Regions from separate parts of the Scandinavium sp. M-37 genome, predicted to be linked through region 1. Evidence: riboswitches for the same ligand, from Rfam matches in the RefSeq annotation. Region 1 holds a riboswitch; each other region holds the start of a gene.
What was found. A riboswitch is a leader RNA that binds a small molecule or an ion and turns the genes downstream of it on or off. The one in region 1 is predicted to bind thiamine pyrophosphate.
Positions count from the first base shown of each region.

Region 1 (6,708 bases):
CGCCTCGCATTCGCGGCTGATTTCCTGTGCATCCAGCGTCTTACGCTTGATGCGATTGCTCATCGAAAAGCCGCAGTAGGTACAATCGTTCGCACACAGATTCGACAAATACAGCGGGACGTAAAAGCTGACGGTATTGCCAAAGCGCTGACGGGTCAGCTGCTGCGCCCGCTGGGCCAATGGCTCAAGATAGGCTTCTGCGGCAGGGGAGAGTAACGCCATAAAATCGTCACGGCTGGGCTGGCGGGCGGTGAGCGCGCGCTCGACATCGGCAGCCGTTTTACTGTGGATCCGCAGGCGGATGTCGTCCCAGTTAAGTTGCTTCCAGCGTTCGGTGAAGGTAGCCATTACAACGCCTCCAGAAAACCAGTCAGCGGGCTGGTGGCCAGAGCCAGTCGGCTTTTCGCGCCCGGCCCGGCCTGACGAGCCAGTAAACCCGCCTCAACGGCAAGGCGAAACGCGGTGGCCATTCGCACCGGCTCGTCGGCCACCGCAATGGCGGTGTTAACCAGCACCGCATCGGCCCCCATTTCCAGCGCCTGCGCGGCGTGACTCGGTACCCCGATGCCCGCATCGACCACCACTGGCACCGTCGCCTGGGCGATAATGATCTCCAGCATCGCCCGGGTTTCCAGGCCCTGATTTGAGCCAATCGGCGCGCCTAACGGCATCACCGCCGCGCAGCCCGCCTCTTCAAGCCGTTTGCACAACACCGGATCGGCACCGCAGTAAGGCAGCACCACGAATCCCTCTTTCACCAGCTGTTCTGCGGCTTTCAGCGTTTCGATAGGATCCGGTAGCAGCCAGCGTGCGTCGGGATGAATTTCCAGTTTGAGCCAGTGGGTACCCAATGCTTCCCGTGCCAGACGGGCGGCAAACACGGCTTCTTCTGCTGTTTTTGCCCCCGAGGTGTTGGGCAGCAGCGAAACACCCGCCTCCAGAAGGGGTTGAAGAATAGCGTCATTACGCTGGCGTAAATCAATGCGTTTCATGGCCAGGGTGACCAGTTGGCTGCCTGAGGCGCGAATGGCATCGATCATCAGTTCCGGTGTGGCAAATTTGCCCGTGCCGGTGAACAGATGTGACTCAAAGGTTTTATCAGCAATACGTAACATGTCAGCCTCCGGCAATAACCTGAAAAAGCAGGAGCGCATCGCCTTCCTGCAAACTGTGATTCGCCCATCGTGTGCGCGGCAAAATCTGCTGATTGAGCGCCAGTGCTACACCGGGGTTATCCTGTTCAAGCCGTGACAATAGGGCCGCGACGGTCAACCCGGCTTCGCATTCGATGCGTTGCTCGTTAACGAGAACGTTCATATGCACCTCCGCAAACCGGGCAATCGGGTGAACGCGTGCGGGTCAGCGATCGCCAGTTGCCTGAGCGGGCATCGAACAGGCGTAATACATCCTGCGCGATCTCCATGCCGGTCAGCCATTTGATGGCTTCTAACGCCTGCAAAGTGCCCATCACGCCCACTACCGGGCCGACAATGCCAGCGGTTCGGCAGTTACGCGCGGGTTCCTGTTCATCGGGCCACAGGCAGCGGTAGCAGCCGTAGGTTAACGGCGGGGCGATAACCATCAGTTGCCCGCCGAAGCCGACGGCGCTGGCGGTGATTAGCGGTGTGCCATGTGCGACACAGGCGGCGTTAATCGTCTGGCGGCTCGCCATGGTATCGGTGCAGTCGAGCACCACATCCGCCTGCTGAACCTGCTGGTGGAGCACTTCCCCGCAAAGATGCTGATTGAGCGCGATAAGCTGAATATCCGGGTTGCGTTGTGACAACCGGCGTTGCGTCACTTCCGCTTTCGGGCGGTTGATGTCCGTCTCGGTAAACAGGATTTGCCGCTGTAAGTTGCTGATGTGCACCGTATCGTCATCGGCCAGCACCAGCGTGCCGATCCCCGCCCCGGCCAGATACAGCGCCGCTGGAGAACCCAGCCCGCCGAGGCCAACGATCAGTACCCGGCTGGCGAGCAGTTTTTTTTGACCGTCGACGGCGATATCCTCGAGCAGGATCTGGCGGCTGTAGCGCATGAAATCACGATCGTTCATCGCCCGCCCCCGCCATCTCCAGTAGCTGTGCGGTAGCCATGTGCCAGTCTGGCGCCTGGGTTATGGCGCTCACTACCGCAATGCTGCCCACTCCGGTCGCCAGTACAGCTGGGGCGCGATCGAGGCTGATGCCGCCAATCGCCACCGTGGGATAATTTTTCAGCCGGGCAATATGTGCCGCAAGCTGCGCTAATCCCTGTGGGGAGGACGGCATCTGTTTGGTCTGCGTGGGGAACACGTGACCCAGCGCGATGTACGACGGCTTCACCGCCAGCGCCACGTCAATTTCCATATCGTCATGCGTCGAAACGCCGAGCCGCAGCCCGGCCTGGCGAATGGCATCCAAATCCGTGGTTTCCAGGTCCTCCTGACCCAGATGCACGCCGTAGGCCTGATGCTTAATAGCCAATTGCCAGTAGTCATTGATAAACAGCCGGGCGCGATAGCGGCGACCCAGCACAATGGCGGCAGTAACCTCGGCTTCCACCTCATCATCGGTCTTATCCTTGATGCGTAACTGAATGGTTCGCACGCCCGCCTCCAGTAGATGGGCTATCCATTCCACGCTGTCGACGACCGGATACAGGCCGAGGCGATACGGCACCGCCGGGAAATCAGGCTGATACATCAGACTTCCTCCTTGCGCAGATAGATTTCACCGCCTTTGGCGCGGAAGTTTTCTGACATATCGGCCATGCCCACTTCGATAGTCTGGGTTGCCGCATAGTCACGTACTTCCTGGGAAATTTTCATTGAGCAGAACTTCGGCCCGCACATCGAACAGAAGTGCGCGACTTTGCCGGATTCCTGCGGCAGGGTTTCATCGTGATAGGCGCGGGCGGTGAACGGATCCAGCGCCAGATTAAACTGGTCTTCCCAGCGGAATTCGAAGCGTGCCTTCGACATGGCATTATCGCGGATTTGTGCCCCCGGATGGCCTTTTGCCAGGTCTGCGGCGTGGGCGGCAATTTTGTAGGTAATCAGTCCCTGCTTAACGTCCTCTTTGTTCGGCAGGCCAAGGTGCTCTTTTGGCGTGACGTAGCACAGCATCGCGCAGCCGAACCAGCCAATCATCGCCGCGCCAATGCCGGAGGTGAAATGGTCGTAGCCTGGCGCAATATCAGTGGTCAACGGCCCGAGGGTGTAAAACGGCGCTTCGTGGCAATGCTCCAGTTGTTCCGTCATGTTGCGGCGGATCATCTGCATCGGCACATGACCCGGGCCTTCAATCATTACCTGCACATCATATTCCCAGGCAATCTTGGTCAGTTCGCCGAGGGTATGCAGTTCAGCAAATTGCGCTTCGTCGTTTGCATCCTGAATCGAACCCGGACGCAGGCCATCGCCCAAGGAAAGAGATACGTCGTAGGCGGCGCAGATCTCGCAGATTTCACGGAAATGCTGATACAGGAAATTTTCCTGATGATGCGACAGGCACCATTTCGCCATGATGGAACCGCCGCGTGAAACGATGCCGGTCAGGCGTTTGGCGGTCATCGGCACATAGCGCAGCAGCACGCCAGCGTGAATGGTGAAGTAGTCGACGCCCTGTTCCGCCTGCTCCAGCAGGGTGTCGCGGAAGGCTTCCCACGTCAGATCTTCGGCGATGCCATTGACCTTCTCCAGCGCCTGATAAATGGGCACCGTACCAATCGGCACCGGGCTGTTACGCAGGATCCATTCCCGGGTTTCGTGGATGTAGCGGCCGGTAGACAAATCCATCACCGTATCCGCTCCCCAGCGCGTGGACCACACCAGTTTTTCCACTTCTTCTTCGATAGACGACGTCACCGCCGAGTTACCGATGTTGGCGTTCACCTTCACCAGGAAATTCCGCCCGATGATCATCGGCTCGGATTCCGGGTGGTTGATATTGGCCGGAATAATCGCGCGTCCGGCGGCGACTTCATCGCGCACGAACTCCGGGGTGATATTGTCGGGCAGGCTCGCGCCAAACCCTTCGCCTGGGTGCTGGTGGCGAAGTACATCGCCACGAATGCGCTCGCGCCCCATGTTTTCGCGAATGGCAATGAACTCCATTTCAGGGGTCACGATCCCCTGGCGGGCGTAATGCAGCTGCGTCACGCATTTACCGGCGATGGCGCGTTTGGGTGTCAGCAGGCCGGTAAAGCGCAGTTCGTCGAGGCCGTCATCGGCCAGCCGTTCCCGGGTGTAAGCCGAACTGCGCGCGTCCAGCGGCTCGCTGTCATGACGCGCCTCAATCCAGGGCTGACGCAGTTTGGCCAGGCCCTGCTGAACGTTGATGACAATATCTGGATCGCCGTAGGGACCGGAGGTGTCATACACCGGCACGGCTTCGTTGGGTTCGAACTGAGGCGTGTCTTTGCTGCCGCCAATGAGCGTCGGGCTAAGCTGAATTTCACGCATCGGGACGCGGATATCATCGCGCGAACCAGCGAGATAAATCCGTTTCGAGTTAGGGAAGGCCGTGCCTTCGAGGGTGTCGATAAAGTGTTGGGCATGTGCACGCTGTTCGCGGCGGGAGAGTTTGGTAGTAGACATAGCGCATTCCAGTATGTGAAAGAAATGGCTTGTCAGACGACGGATGAACGAAGAGATTACGCGCCCATTAGACGACGTAAAAATGTGTGACTCTTGTTCCCTTCGCAGGTACTAACCTGATCAGGTTCCGCGGATCCCGAATTAACGGTCTCAGCCCAAATGGGCACTCCGACAAGATACAACCCCGCCAGCGGCGAGGTGAAGAATGTAAATTACGCGTTAACGGTTAAGAACTCAAGCCGGGCGCGCAATCTGATTTTCATCATTGGCGCTGCCGTTCAGTTTGTTATCCATCGCCAGCGCAATCAGGCTGTCTTCCAGCGCAAATCGCGCCGCAAGTGCTTCGCCCAGGCTGGATAACGCCTGCTGAAACTCCATGCAATTATCATCATCAATGGCGGTTTCAAGGCTGGAATCGTAGAGACTCATGATTTGCTCGGTATTGCCTTCGAGCTGAGGATAGAGTTTTGTTGCCGCCAAAAGTGGGTTTTCACCTTCCAATTCGCCGACAATGCGTTCATAAATACTGAAATGACCGGCGGAGAGGTAATCCACCAGACGCTGACAAAAATCGTCGAGCGCTTTCTCGTTGAGGCGCATATACGATCCTTTGCCAGGCTTGATGCCAACCAGATTGTAATAGGCGACGAGCAACTGCTTGCGCACCTGTAGCCACTGATCGACAAGATGATGGCTGCCGCCAACGCGCTCTGTCAGGCTTTCTAACTGGTTTAGCATGATGGACTCCGCATGTGAAAGAGCGAAAACAGCTCACCCAAAAATGTAAAAGCACTGTTAACAAAGTGCCAGTGAAGCGAAGGTAGTGCAATAGATATGGATCGTATAATTGAAAAATTAGATTGTGGCTGGTGGATAGTCAGCCACGAACAGAAACTCTGGTTGCCCAACGGTGAATTGCCACATGGCGAAGCACACGCATTCGGTCTGGTGGGCCAGCATGCGATGCAGATTGGCGAATGGGAGGGCGATCCCGTTTGGCTTATCCAACAGGATAAGCGTCAGGAAATGGGCTCAGTGCGCCAGGTGCTGGACCAGGATGTTGGCCTGTTCCAGCTGGCGGGGCGTGGGGTGCAGCTGACTGAGTTTTACCGATCGCATAAATTCTGCGGCTATTGCGGTCACACCATGCATCCGAGCAAAACCGAATGGGCAATGCTGTGCAGCCACTGCCGGGAGCGCTATTACCCGCAAATTGCGCCGTGCATTATTGTCGCTATCCGCCGTGACGATTCCATTTTGCTGGCACAACACACGCGCCATCGTAATGGGGTGCATACCGTGCTGGCCGGTTTTGTCGAAGTCGGGGAAACCCTTGAACAGGCTGTGGCTCGCGAGGTGATGGAAGAGAGCAGCATCCGCGTCAAAAACCTGCGCTATGTGACCTCGCAGCCGTGGCCTTTCCCGCAGTCGCTGATGACCGCATTTATGGCGGATTACGACAGCGGCGAGATAGTCATCGACCCGAAAGAGTTACTGGAAGCCAACTGGTATCGCTACGACAACCTGCCTCTGCTGCCACCGCCGGGTACCGTCGCGCGTCGTTTAATTGAAGATACGGTGGCGATGTGTCGGGCAGAGTATGAGTGATGGTACACTGCTCGCATGACGCATAAAGGAACTGCCAACATGACCGAACTGAAGAACGATCGTTATCTGCGTGCGCTGCTGCGCCAGCCTGTTGATATCACCCCTGTCTGGATGATGAGACAAGCGGGCCGCTATTTGCCGGAATACAAGGCCACACGCGCTGAAGCCGGCGATTTTATGTCGCTGTGCAAAAACGCCGAGCTGGCTTGTGAAGTGACGTTACAGCCGCTGCGTCGTTATCCGCTGGATGCAGCGATCCTCTTCTCGGACATTCTGACAATCCCTGATGCGATGGGGCTGGGGCTCTATTTTGAGGCCGGTGAAGGCCCGCGTTTTACCTCGGTGCTGAAAACCAAGGCCGATATTGAAAAGCTGCCTGTTCCGGATCCAGAACAGGAACTGGGCTACGTGATGAACGCGGTGCGGACTATTCGCCGTGAACTGAAAGGCGAAGTGCCGCTGATCGGTTTCTCCGGCAGCCCGTGGACGCTGGCCACCTATATGGTGGAAGGCGGCAGCAG
Region 1 covers NZ_JBIGIN010000056.1:6,353-13,060, reverse strand. The annotation lists gene thiH (2-iminoacetate synthase ThiH) at 1-348, opposite strand, end outside; gene thiG (thiazole synthase) at 348-1,115, opposite strand; gene thiS (sulfur carrier protein ThiS) at 1,117-1,317, opposite strand; gene ACG0Z5_RS22995 (HesA/MoeB/ThiF family protein) at 1,301-2,056, opposite strand; gene thiE (thiamine phosphate synthase) at 2,043-2,684, opposite strand; gene thiC (phosphomethylpyrimidine synthase ThiC) at 2,684-4,579, opposite strand; TPP riboswitch at 4,660-4,760, opposite strand; gene rsd (sigma D regulator) at 4,814-5,317, opposite strand; gene nudC (NAD(+) diphosphatase) at 5,414-6,187, shown strand; gene hemE (uroporphyrinogen decarboxylase) at 6,227-6,708, shown strand, end outside.

Region 2 (6,708 bases), on a different contig from region 1:
TCACTCTATTTTCTGTTCAAACATCCGCTGATGCCGGTGTATCTGGATATTCTTGGCAAGGTCGTGAGTCGCTAATCCCCAACAGGTGCGAGGCGCTGGCTTTACCGCTGAGTAATTCATCGGTCGGGCCATCCCAGGCGATGCGTCCGTCGGCAATCACCAGCGAACGCGGCGCAATCTTCAGGGCGTCTTCCACGCTGTGCGATACCATCAACAGCGTCAACTGCTGGCGCTGACACACGTCGCTGACCAGCTGCAGCATCTCCTGGCGTAGCGCAGGGTCGAGCGCTGAAAACGGTTCATCCAGCAACAGGATCGGCTGCTCGCGTACCAGACAGCGCGCCAGGGCCGCACGCTGACGCTGTCCACCGGACAGCTCACCGGGCAGCCGTTCCAGCAGCGATTCAATCCCCATTTGGTTCGCAATCACCCCGAGTTTATGCTGCTGGGCGGCATTCAGCTTGAGCCCCGGATGCATCCCGAGGCCAATGTTTTGTCGCACCGTCAGATGGCTGAACAGATTGTTCTCCTGAAACAGCATCGATACCGGGCGTTTGGCCGGGGGGGTGAAGGTATGCGGCTGATCGCCTATCAACAGCGTCCCGCTCTCCGGCGTTAAAAACCCGGCAATCAGGTTCAGTAAGGTACTTTTCCCCGCGCCGCTCGGGCCAAGGACGGCTATCTGCTCCCCCGGTCTGACGGACAAGGTAAAGCGCATCGGCAGATGCTCATACAGCCAGGTGACATCATTCAGTTTTAGCATCACGCCCCGGAAGTTTTTCAATCACGGTAAATAACAGGAAACAGAGCATCAGCAGAATAAAGGCGGTGACCGCCCCGTCCTGGCTGCGATAGGCGCCAATCTGCTGATAAAGATAGAACGGCAGGGTGCGGAAATCCTCGTTGCCAAACAGTGCCACCACGCCGAAATCGCCAATTGACAGCACGCAGGCGAAGGCCAGCGCCTGGGCGATAGGCCGCTTCAGGGCACGCAGTTCGACTACCAGAAAACGGGTGAATCCCTGCATGCCAAGCGACTGGCACAACAGGCTGTAACGCGCGGTGGCGTCACGCATCGGGGTTTCCAGCACCTTTAGCGCATACGGGATGGCCATCAGCGCATTGGTAAAAATCACAATTCCGTCAGCGGATGTAGGCAGGCCAACGCTGTTATTGAGCAGTAAAAAGAAGCCGGTGGCCAGCACGATGCCCGGCATGGCGAGGATCAGCATCCCGCTCAACTCCAGCGCTTGACCGGCGAAATTTAGCTGTCTGGCGCGCAGTTCCCGGCTGCTCCACAGCAGCATCAGCGTCAAGGTTACGCACAGCAATCCGGCGACCACGGCGATACGCAGCGAGGTCCACGCCGCCTGCCATAGCACGGGCTGCATCAGCACCTGCGGTAAATTACGGTTCAGGCCATCGATTCCCACCGCCAGCAGTGGCGGGAGCAACAGCAGCAGCGCCAGCCCGATCAGCACGCAGTCGGTTACCCGGCTGTGCAGGCGATCGTCCGGATCGCGCCAGCCGGTGTGCTGCGTATTCCCCGGTGCGAGGGATTTGCTCAGACGCTGGCTCATCAACATCAGGCCCAGGCAGCAGAGCATCTGCACGAGAGCCAGCATCGCCGCGCGTCCGGGATCGTAATCAAAGTTGAGCGCCTGATAGATGGCGAGCTCGATAGTCGTAGCCTGTGGCCCGCCGCCGAGCGACAGGACGGTGGCGAAGCTTGCGAAGCACAGCATGAAAATCAGCGCGGCGGTGGCCGGAATTTGTCGCCGCATCCACGGCCATTCGACAAAGCGGAAGAAGCTAAAACCGCGCATTCCCAACTGCGCCGCCAGCTGACGCTGTTCACCGGGGATCTGCTCCAGCGCCTGGAGCAGCAGCCGCGTTGCCATTGGCATATTAAAGAACACGTGCGCCAGCAGAATGCCTTGCAGGCCATAAGGTGAAAACGACCATTCCCAACCGAGCCAATGGCACAACTGGGCCAGCCAGCCCTGGCGGCCGTACACGCTGAGAATGCCAAACACCGCCACCAGAACCGGCAGAATTAAGGTCATGGCGCACAGTCGGAGCAGGATTTGACGGCCGGCAAAGCGGCGGCGGTACAGGGCGCGGGCGAGGAAAATGGCGGGCACGACCGACAACAGGGCGGACAGAAACGCCTGCCAGAAGGAAAACCGCACCACGTGCCAGAGATAGCTGTCATGCAGGAAAGCCCCCCAGCTGGCGGCCGGGGCGTTAAACCACAGTGCCATAAACGCCGCCAGCGCAACAGCGACCATCACGATGGCCACCGTTGCGCCGGGCATCAGCCAGCCGGCGATTACTGGCTGACGGCGCGTTGCCATGCAGCAATCCAGTTCTGGCGTTCGGTAGCAACCTGTTGCGGGGTATATTCCAGCGTGGTTTTCGGTTTCACCAGGCCGTTAAAACCGTCTGGCAGCGCCACGTTGGTGACCGGATACATCCAGTTCCCGGTCGGGATCGCTTTCTGGAACGCCGGGCTGACCATAAATTTCAGGAACTGTTCAGCCAGCTGTGGCTGTTTGCTGGCGGCGGTACGCGCGGCGACTTCGACCTGCAGATAGTGGCCTTCGGCGAAATCAGCGGCGGCGAAGTTGTCTTTCTTCTCTTCAATGATGTGATAAGCCGGGGAGGTGGTGTAGCTCAACACCAGGTCACTTTCCCCTTTCAGGAACAGGCCGTAAGCTTCGCTCCAGCCTTTGGTGACGGTGACGGTTTTGGCCGCCAGCTTCTGCCACGCTTGCGGGGATTTATCGCCATACACTTTCTGCATCCACAGCAGCAGACCAAGACCTGGAGTGCTGGTGCGCGGATCTTGATAGATAACGCGCCATTTCTGCGGGCTCTCCACAAGGTCTTTCAGGCTTTTCGGCGGGTTCTTCAGCTTGTTTTTGTCATACACGAACGCAAAGTAACCGTAGTCGAATGGCACAAAGGTCTCGTTACTCCAGCCGCCAGGCACCTTGATACCGGCGGTTGGCACGCCGCTTTTGGCGAACAGCCCGGTTTGAGTAGCGGCCTCAAGCAGGTTGTTATCCAGCCCCAGCACCACGTCGGCTTTGCTGTTTTTGCCTTCCATCCTTAAGCGGTTGAGCAGCGAAACCCCGTCTTCCAGCGCCACGTATTTCAGCTCGCAGTTGCAGTCTGCCTCGAAGGCTTTTTTGACCACAGGCCCCGGGCCCCAGTCGGCGGAGAAAGAGTCGTAGGTATAAACGGTGAGCACGGGTTTCGCGAAAGCAGGGACGCTTACCAGAAACAGGAACGGCAGGAGTTTTTTTAGCACTTTGCACCTCAAATTAAGGGGTGGCAAAGGATTTTGAGAAGCCTCAAATCCCTTCGCCGGCGTTATCCGGATCAGGTTCGACGGGTATCATCTCAGCCCATACACGTCATCATTCAAGCCGCCTTGATGCATCTCGAATGATTTTGTGTCTGTTTATTAGCACCCCGTTGAGAACGACAGCATTGTAATGAGTTTGTGACTTTTCAGAAAGCCTTAAGAATCCGGAGGCGCAAACCATGCCGATTTAAAGTCAAACCAGCCGAGGGTGTTCATGCGCAGGCCACGCATACTGCGCTGGCCCTGGATCATCAGCCAGTGGTGGATCAGCGGCACCACTGAACGCTGGGCGATCAGCTGCTGACACCAGTTGGCGAGATGCATGTCGCCTGCCTGCCATTCGGCGGCGGCCTGCTGCCAGTCGAGCGGGATACAGTGCTGGATCAGCGGCACTTCAAACAGCTGGGCAAACAGCGAGAAATCCAGCGGCAGGGTAAAATTGGCGCTGTTCAGCCACATGTCGCTATGCGCTTCACCCCGGTGCCACTCGTCGTAGTCCAGTTCCTGAATCTCCAGCTTCACCTGATGTTCGGCCAGCAGGTCGCCCATGATCCGCGCGATGTTTTTGTGTTCCAGATGTTCCCGATAATAGGTCAGGGTCAGCGTTTCCAGCCCGGCGGGTTTTTCCCCTTTCCCCGGACGCGCATGATGCCAGCGCGGCAGCAGGCCGTAGGCCGGGAACCAATGCCCCTGATACTGTTCATCGGCGTGATACAGCAGATTGGCGGGGGAGAGTATTTTGCTCACCCATTCGCGCACTTCATCAGAGACCCCTTTCTGGCTGCGGGCGTCGAACAGCAGGTAATAGCAGCCTTCTTCGAGGCGACTTTCGACCGCTTTTTCGCCGTCGGTGGGGCCTTCCAGCGTCAGGCCGCAGGTGACTTCCTCGCCGATTTCCGGCAGCACCCAGACATTCACCTCATCAATCAGCGCCCGATAGCCAAAGAAGTCATCGAAGGCATGGATTTTTAGCTGGTTTTGATTGTTCCGTGCCACAGCGTAAGGCCCGGTGCCGACCGGCAGGCTGGAAAAGTGATTCATGCTTTCCCATTCACGCGGCAGGATCATCGCCGGAATGTGGCCGACCAGCCATGGCAGCCAGCGGTCAGGGTGGGCAAGATGAATATCCAACGTCCAGGCGGTTGGGGAATCGATGCGCTGGATATGGGCATACAGCGGCAGGGCATTGATACGCTGTAAGGAATGGATAACGTCCGCCATTTCCAGTTCACGGCCATGGTGGAAATGAATCCCTGGCCGGAGATAAAAGCGCCACTGTAAAGGGGAAATCTGCTGCCAGTGATGGGCAATGTCCGCTTCCAGTTCCCCGTTTTCCTCATTTATACGCGTCAGGGCGCTAAATATCTGTCGGGCAATGTGGGTTTCTGAGCGGCGTAACGGCGTGCCGGGGAGCAGATTGCGCATCGGACGATAGTAGAGCACCCGCAGGATGTGCCTCCCCTGGCGAAAACTACGGCCCAGATGCGAGACCAGCATCTGACGCACGGTAGCTTTGTCACCCACCAGCTGTACCAGTTGATCGATGCGGTCTTGTTCCAGTAAATCTTCCGCCCGCTGCTGCTGGAGCGCCAGCCCGGTATACAGGAACGTCAGCCGCGAACGCTTCCCGCGTCCGGCTTCCGCCTGCCAGGTCAGCCAACCTCTCTCTTCCATGGTGTTCAGCAGGGTGCGCATATGACGGCGCGAACAGCTGAGTAATTCGGCCAGCTCGTTGAGCGTGGTCTGCTGGGATTGACCGTCACAGCATTGCCATAACCGGATGAACTGTTGTTGCAGACGACCAGAGGACATAAAAGGGGAACTCCTGACGAAAACTCAGCAATTTATTTATCCTCATATTAAGCCAATAATCAATCCCGATGAAGTGAGGAGGTGAAGATGAAGAAGCCAACTGCCCGTCAGTTTTACCAACAGTACTTTTTGGCGACGCAGGGAGCGTCATGGCTGGCCCGCCTGGTCGCAGGAATGCGCCTGAAAATGCTGGAAGATTTGATGCAGTGGGACGTTACAAACCCGGTTTCGGATCTTCATTGACTTGACTTAATCATGTGTGACTGAGTATTGGTATCAGGCGAGAGCCTTGAAAGACCCGCCAGCAGAATGCTTCTGCTGGCTTTTTTCGTTTTCTTTTTTTGTGCGACGGGAATAAGCATGCATTGGTTAGCGACGATGGGACGACGACTGAACGGGGTGTATGCCGCCTTTATGCTGGTGGCGTTTATGGTCGGCGTGGCGGGGGCATTGCAGATGCCGACGCTAAGTCTGTTCCTCAGCCGCGAGGTGGGCGTACAGCCATTCTGGGTCGGCCTGTTTTATACCGTCAACGCCATCGCCGGGATCGTGGTCAGCCTCGGGCTGGCTAAACGTTCTGATAGTCAGGGCGATCGCCGCAAGCTGATTCTGTTCTGCTGCCTGATGGCGGTAGGCAATGCGCTGCTGTTTGCCTTTAATCGTCACTATCTGACGCTGCTTATCTGCGGTGTGATGCTGGCCTCGCTCGCCAATGCCCTGATGCCTCAGCTGTTTGCCCTGGCCCGGGAGTATGCCGACAGCTCCGCGCGTGAAGTGGTGATGTTCAGCTCGGTGATGCGTGCGCAGCTGTCGCTGGCGTGGGTGATTGGCCCGCCGCTGGCCTTTATGCTGGCGCTGAATTACGGCTTCACCACCATGTTCTCAATAGCGGCCGGGATATTTTTCCTGAGTCTGGTGCTGATTGCCTTTGCGCTGCCGTCGGTGTCGCGCGTCGAGACGCCCGCCGATGTGGCCGTCACCGAGGTTAGCGGCTGGGGCGATAAAAATGTGCGGATGCTGTTTGTGGCTTCGACCCTGATGTGGACCTGCAATACCATGTACATCATCGACATGCCGCTGTGGATAAGCAGCGATCTGGGGCTGCCTGACAATCTGGCGGGCATTCTGATGGGCACCGCCGCCGGGCTGGAGATCCCGGCCATGATCCTCGCGGGATATTATGTGAAACGCTTCGGGAAGCGGCCGATGATGATTACCGCTGTGGCGGCTGGGGTGCTGTTCTATATTGGGCTGATCCTGTTTCACACCCGCGAAGCGCTGCTTTTCCTGCAACTTTTTAACGCGGTGTTTATCGGGATTATCGCCGGGATAGGGATGTTATGGTTCCAGGATTTGATGCCGGGTAGGGCGGGTTCTGCGACCACGCTATTTACCAACAGCATTTCAACCGGGGTCATTATTGCCGGGGTGATTCAGGGGGCGGTCTCTCAGAGTTTTGGTCATCACGCGGTGTACTGGGTGATGGCGGCGGTGGCGGTGGTGACGTTGGGGCTAACCTGTCG
Region 2 covers NZ_JBIGIN010000002.1:177,482-184,189, forward strand. The annotation lists gene ACG0Z5_RS02770 (DedA family protein) at 1-75, shown strand, start outside; gene thiQ (thiamine ABC transporter ATP-binding protein ThiQ) at 17-763, opposite strand; gene thiP (thiamine/thiamine pyrophosphate ABC transporter permease ThiP) at 747-2,357, opposite strand; gene thiB (thiamine ABC transporter substrate binding subunit) at 2,333-3,316, opposite strand; TPP riboswitch at 3,347-3,493, opposite strand; gene sgrR (HTH-type transcriptional regulator SgrR) at 3,530-5,185, opposite strand; gene sgrT (glucose uptake inhibitor SgrT) at 5,273-5,428, shown strand; gene ACG0Z5_RS02800 (sugar efflux transporter) at 5,546-6,708, shown strand, end outside.
Region 2: it holds a riboswitch for thiamine pyrophosphate, as region 1 does, so the genes downstream of both, thiB (thiamine ABC transporter substrate binding subunit) here and thiC (phosphomethylpyrimidine synthase ThiC) in region 1, are expected to answer to the same signal.

Region 3 (6,708 bases), on a different contig from region 1:
ACTGATGTGCTCGAAGCCCTACACAGCGGAAAGCTGCTCCCCAAGATTTGCCAACAATACTCCCACAACAAAAATCTCTCCGACGAACGACGCAAGATGTTCAGGGTGGCCTTGATCAGCTACCGCATTGAACAGCTTCAGGAGATTTTACGTAACGAGGAACAACCGAATGAACATCCGATTCACTGATGAAACCCACAGGGCGCTTGTTGAACGTGCCAACCGTGAAGACAAGTCAGCCGCCGCGCTGGTGAGTGAGTTAATAACAGCAGTCCTAAACCGAGAGGAACCGAATGACCGAAAAGAAACCAGTAGTAAACTTTGTTAATGCGATTTGCGGCTCAGGAAAGAGCCACCGTCTGAAAGAGTACATTCTCAGCTTCAATCGCGAAGTTGTCCCAGAAAAATTCTTAATCGTAGTACCAACCCACGCTTTAGCCGATCAGTTCAAGCAAGATCTGAATCGCTTGAGAATCCCAAACCATCACATTTTCGTTGAAGGGGCGACTCTCAACCTGAAAAGCACCTTGGCTGATAACTTCCAGACAAATGTGGTGATAACCACCCACGAATGTTTCACCAACTACTGCCACCTCGCAACGTTCAATCCTGAGATGCGTTCTCTACTGGCAGAACACAATGTGGTGATTGACGAGATTCCTGATGGCTGGTTTGGGGCAGAAGCAACGATCCGACATGCTGACAGGACGGCAGAAAACTTCCCATACCTGGAATGGCTGGAAGAGCGAAACGGGCTGCTATACCTGCGCGAAGAGCACTACGACAATCTGTACAAGTATTACCATGAGAAGCACGCTAACAGTGACAATCTTAAGAAAGTGCTTTACGTGGCGCTCGACGGCGGTGGCGTGATGCATAAAGAATGTGATTCTTCATACAGCTTCTTTGCGTACACTTATAATCCGATACTGAAGGCCACAACGTGGGCAAAGAGTTTCACTGTGCTCGGCGCTGGTGTAAATCGCAGCGGGTTTATCTGGATGGCAGAGAACGTCGCTCAGATCGCTGTTCAGGAAGCGGGTGAACATCTTCAGCCTGATCCCGAGAGACGTAAGCATAAAAAAGTGCCTATCAAGATCGTGGTTGTTCTCCAAGAAGATATCAAAAGAGCGGGGCAGTCAGAACTCGCCAATGTCTTTAACAATCATCTGAACGAGATTCGACAGACTGTTGGCAAGGAATTTATCTTCGCCACTAACAGGGATAAAACCATCTGCGACTTCCAGACCATCGGACTCACTGAGCTTGGTGATCGCATGGGAGGGGAAGCTGTCTCGATGTCGAGCTACGGAATGAACAACTACCAAGGTGTTCATTGTGCCGTGTTCCTCGGATGTGCAAATCTGGGCGACAAAGACCGTAAGCGATGGGCTGACTATTGCGAACGTATCGGTTGGGATTTTGAAATGGTAATGGAGAAGAAGCGTCAGGCTATGTATTTTGAACGGTGCTACCAGTTTCTTAGCCGAACATCCATTCGCAACACTGATACCGATCACCCTCTGGTGTTTGTCGTTCCCGACATGGCGGCAGCAGAATACCTCAAAACCCATTACTTCCCTGGCTCAACCATCGAATGCCTTGGAATCAAGAAAGCTGGTAAGCAGCAGGAAACGCGTTTGAAGGTGCTGGAATACAAGGCGCAAGGGCTAACTCAGAAAAGGGCTGCGGAAGAAATGGCGGTGTCTCTGAGGACGGTAGCAACCTACTGGAACCAGGACACTCGCGTATGATCTCCGCACTTTACTGGTATTTGCTGTTCCTGTTTATCTGGGATGTAATCCGCACCTTGGAACGACGTAGAAAAACAGAACGCAAAACTGAATCTCGGAATCCATGAGGTCATGGGTAATATCATAAAGGAGCTTCGGCTCCTTTTTTGCTATCTGGGGTGGGGGTTAAAAAAGGGGTCAGGAGCGTCTTTAAGGTGAAGAAGCGAGACCTGATGAGGGCGGGCTTGCACCAGCAAGCAACTTCCCCTAAGCTGGCAAAAAGTAAGCTAATTTGTACCAAATGACTCGGGGTGCCCTTCTTTGTGAAGGCTGAGAAATACCCGTACCACCTGATCTGGATAATGCCAGCGTAGGGAAGTCAGAGACCCGCGCAGGGTATCGCTTCTTCACCCACTGGCAGGAGCGAACTATGCAACCTGACCTGCTTAACTCCGCGCAGCTCGCGCACACTTCACACCTTTTTCGTACTCGTTCGCCGCTGGTTCACTGCATGACTAACGATGTGGTGCAAACCTTCACGGCTAACGTTTTGTTGGCGCTCGGCGCGTCTCCGGCGATGGTGATTGATGCCGACGAAGCCCCACAGTTTGCCGCCTTTGCCGATACACTGTTGATCAATGTTGGCACGCTGACGCAATCCCGTGCGGCGACGATGCGAACCGCGGTGGAAAGTGCAAACGCCAGCCAAAAACCCTGGACGCTCGACCCGGTAGCCGTGGGGGCGCTCACGTTGCGGACAGAATTTTGCCAGCAGCTGTTGTCACTTCAGCCTGCTGCTATTCGTGGCAACGCCTCTGAAATTCTCGCATTGGCGGGCATGAGCCGCGGCGGGCGCGGGGTGGATACTACCGATACCGCTGCCACCGCGCTGCCTGCCGCCCAGGCCCTGGCGCGCCAAATTTCTACTGTTGTGGTGGTCACCGGTGAGGTGGATTACGTTACCGACGGGCAGCGCACGGTGAGGGTTACCGGCGGTTCCTCGTTGATGACCAAAGTGGTCGGCACGGGCTGTGCGCTTTCGGCGGTGGTGGCGGCGAGCTGTGCGCTGCCGGGCGACAGGCTCGATAACGTCGCGGCGGCCTGCGGATTAATGAAACGAGCAGGCGGGGTAGCGACTGAAAACAGCGCCGGGCCGGGCAGCTTCGTGGCGGCATTTCTAGACGCGCTGTACGCGGAGGGGCAGGCATGAAGCGGATTAACGCGCTCACCATTGCAGGCACAGACCCGAGCGGCGGGGCCGGGATTCAGGCGGACCTCAAAACGTTTTCGGCACTCGGGGCCTACGGCTGTTCGGTGGTCACCGCGCTGGTGGCGCAGAATACCCAGGGCGTGCAGTCGGTGTATCGCATCGAACCCGATTTTGTCGCCGCGCAGCTGGACTCAGTGTTTAGCGACGTGCGCATCGACACCACTAAAATCGGTATGCTGGCTGAAACGGATATCGTTGAAGCCGTGGCCGAACGTTTGGCACGTTATCACATCACTAACGTGGTGCTCGATACGGTGATGCTGGCGAAAAGCGGCGATCCGTTGCTGTCAGCGTCGGCGATCGCTACGTTGCGTAAACGCTTATTGCCGCAGGTCTCCCTGATTACCCCCAATCTGCCGGAAGCCGCGGCGCTGTTGGATGCGCCTCATGCGTGTAATGAAAGGGAAATGCTCGAGCAAGGCCGGGCGCTGCGGGCCCTGGGCTGCGAGGCGGTGCTGATGAAGGGCGGTCATCTGGACGATGTTGAAAGCCCGGACTGGTTGTTTACCCGCGAGGGCGAAATGCGTTTTACCGCGCCGCGCGTGCGGACCAAAAATACCCACGGCACCGGTTGTACATTGTCGGCAGCCTTAGCGGCGTTGCATCCGCGCTATAACAGCTGGCGGGAAACGGTGCTGGAAGCCAAAGCCTGGCTGTCGGCGGCGCTGGCACAGGCGGACTCGCTGGAGGTCGGGAGCGGTATCGGGCCGGTGCATCATTTTCACGCATGGTGGTAGTATACTGACTGAAACTTTTAGCCAGGAAACCAGAGATGGAACAAGCGCATACCCGGCTTCTCGCGCAACTGAACGAGCGCATCGCCGCTGCCGATAACACGCCGCTGTACCTGAAATTTGCCGAAACGGTAAAGAACGCGGTGCGCAGCGGCTGGCTGGAGCATGGCAATATTTTGCCCGGCGAGCGAGACCTGAGCCAGCTTACCGGCGTGTCGCGCATTACTGTGCGCAAGGCGATGCAGACCCTGGAAGATGAAGGTGTGGTCACGCGGGCGCGTGGCTACGGTACCCAGATCAACAACATCTTTGAGTATTCGCTGAAAGAGGCGCGCGGTTTTTCCCAGCAGGTGGTGTTGCGGGGCAAAAAACCGGACACGCTGTGGGTCAACAAGCGGGTGGTGGAATGTCCGTCAGAAGTGGCCGAACAGCTGGCGCTGGAGCCGAAAAGCGAGGTCTTTTTACTCAAGCGCATTCGTTATGTTGATGAAGAGGCGGTGTCGATTGAGGAGTCGTGGGTACCGTCGCACCTAATCAAGGATGCCGACGACATCGGGGTTTCACTGTACGACTATTTTCGCAGCCAGCATATTTACCCCCAGCGGACCCGGTCACGCGTCAGCGCCCGCATGCCGGACGCTGAGTTTCAGACACACATCAAAATGGATGACAAAATCCCGGTGCTGGTGATTAAACAGGTGGCGCTGGATCAGCAGCAGCGGCCGATTGAATACAGCATCAGCTACTGCCGCAGCGATTTATACGTGTTTGTGTGCGAGGAGTAATTCGTCGCGAGTGGGGGCACAGTCGCCGCCGCGGTGACTGACCACCCAGGATGCAACCGCATTACCCAGTGTGACCGCCTCGGCCAACGACCATCCTGAGGCCAATCCTGCCAGCACGCCGCCTGCGTGGCTGTCGCCTGCGCCGATGGTGTCGACCACCGTGGTCGGGAACGCCGCAGCCTGGCCGGATGCCGCCTCACTGAAATACCACGCCCCGTCCTTATCCTGGCGCACTATCAGCGGTGCCTGCCAGCGTTCAAGCCAGGCTTTGCCTAACTGTTCAACATCGGTGGGAAACGTCTGCTGTTCGGCAACAATGTCCGCTTCCTGGCGATTCAGGGTGATGAGCGGTTTGCAGGCCATGATCCGCGCAAACAGTGCCGGAGGCACATCTGCAATACGTGGCCCAAAGTCGATCAGCGCCGTCACGCCAGGCGACGCTTCCAGCCAGCCAATCAGGCGTTCGGCGCAGGGGGCGGTAAGCTGATAGCCGGACAGGTAAACCAGGCCGTCAGCGTGCTGCGGCAGACGTGCCAGCCAGTCCTCGTCCCAGGCGTTTTCCACCCCGGTAAACGACATAAAGGTGCGCTCTCCGTCCGGTTCGACCAGCGCCAGGCACCAGCCGTTGTCACCCTTGTTGGTTTCAATCAGGCTGTGAATGCCCTGGCGAGTCAGGTTGTTGCGCACGATATCGGCCCACACACCCTGGCCGAGTGGCAGGGCGTTACAGGATTCTATGCCGAGACGTTTCAGCGCTACCGCCACGTTCAGCGCACAACCGCCAATATTGACGCTCTGCTGTTGTAATTCGATGTCACAGCCACGCCAGGGCAGGGCGTAGGCATCGGCGATGACGTCAATCACCGCCGAACCGATGACCGTTACCGGGCGCTGCTGCCGGAGTTGGCTCAGTTTGTCATTCAGCATCGTTCCTCCCGCTGTTGGCGATAGCGCAGCAGGGCGGTGGCGTAGCGGTCAAAGTCGAGTTGGTTCACCGCGTCGAGTTCCTGTTTCAGCGCTGGGTTAATCCCGTCGATACCGTGCAACGCCCCGCAGATGGCGGTAGCCATCGCGCCGATGGTGTCGGTGTCGCCGCCCAGGTTGGCGCACAAAATCGCGCAGCGGTTCGGGTCGGTACCTGCCAGGTCGACCATCGCAATCGCGCAGGCCACGGATTCAAGGGTACTGGTGCCTGCACCGACCAACTGATAAAGCTGTTCGCAGGCGGATTCCACGCCGTGGGCTTCGCGGATGGTTTTCAGCGCCAGTTCGATACGCATTGAGAGCGAGGCGCTGAAAGTGGTTACCCGTTTTTCCTGGGCCTGACGGGCGACGGCGGGCAGTGCATCAACGATGTTCTGCCAGCTTTCGCCGTCCACCGCGCGGGAGACGGCCCAGCCAATCACTACCGCTCCGGCGATAGCGAGATCGGATTTGTGCGTCGGACTGGAAGCCAGCGCGACCGCATCGATAAAGGCATTGAGGTCAGCAGTCGGCAGCACGCAGCCCAGCGGGGAGACGCGCATCGCTGCCCCGTTGGTGACGCCGTTGTTTTCCAGCTCGCTGACCGGTTTACCGTCGCGAATGGCATTCAGCGCTATTTTCGAGGTCGGGCCGAGCACGTTTTTATTGAACGCGTCGAAGCCTTCTGCCCACGCCAGAATGTGGCGGCCAATTACGTCCGGTACGATCTCGCCGTCGCATTCGATAATCGCATCGGCCAGGCACAGCGCCATCGAGGTATCGTCGGTAAACTCCGCACGATTGAAATAGCAGGCGGCATTGTTTTCCGCCGGGCCTGGCAGAAAACGGTCAATCCAGCCGAAGTGTGCTTTTACGCGTGAGCGCGGCCACAGTTCTGATGGCATACCCATCGCATCGCCTAACGCCTGGCCGTACAAGGCCCCGAGAATTCGTTGATGTTTCATTTCACTTCCTCATGTGTCATCGCCATGTCGCGCGCGTCGCTGTCGACGGGGATGGCGGTAATTTCTCTGTCCGATTCACGGAAGAACAGCATAAACAACACGGCAATCACGGCGATCATCACCGCCCCGAAGGTCCACATCCCGGCCCAGTTGAAGGTCAGGCCGTTGACCGGCGTTTTATAGGCGAACATTTTCTCCATCATCACGCCGCCGAGACGGTAGCCGAGCAGGCTGCCAAAGCCCTGACAGCACAGGGTA
Region 3 covers NZ_JBIGIN010000054.1:702-7,409, forward strand. The annotation lists gene ACG0Z5_RS22750 (hypothetical protein) at 1-189, shown strand, start outside; gene ACG0Z5_RS22755 (DEAD/DEAH box helicase) at 294-1,754, shown strand; TPP riboswitch at 2,031-2,127, shown strand; gene thiM (hydroxyethylthiazole kinase) at 2,164-2,943, shown strand; gene thiD (bifunctional hydroxymethylpyrimidine kinase/phosphomethylpyrimidine kinase) at 2,940-3,740, shown strand; gene ACG0Z5_RS22770 (GntR family transcriptional regulator) at 3,776-4,522, shown strand; gene ACG0Z5_RS22775 (PfkB family carbohydrate kinase) at 4,496-5,449, opposite strand; gene ACG0Z5_RS22780 (ADP-ribosylglycohydrolase family protein) at 5,443-6,450, opposite strand; gene ACG0Z5_RS22785 (nucleoside permease) at 6,447-6,708, opposite strand, start outside.
Region 3: it holds a riboswitch for thiamine pyrophosphate, as region 1 does, so the genes downstream of both, thiM (hydroxyethylthiazole kinase) here and thiC (phosphomethylpyrimidine synthase ThiC) in region 1, are expected to answer to the same signal.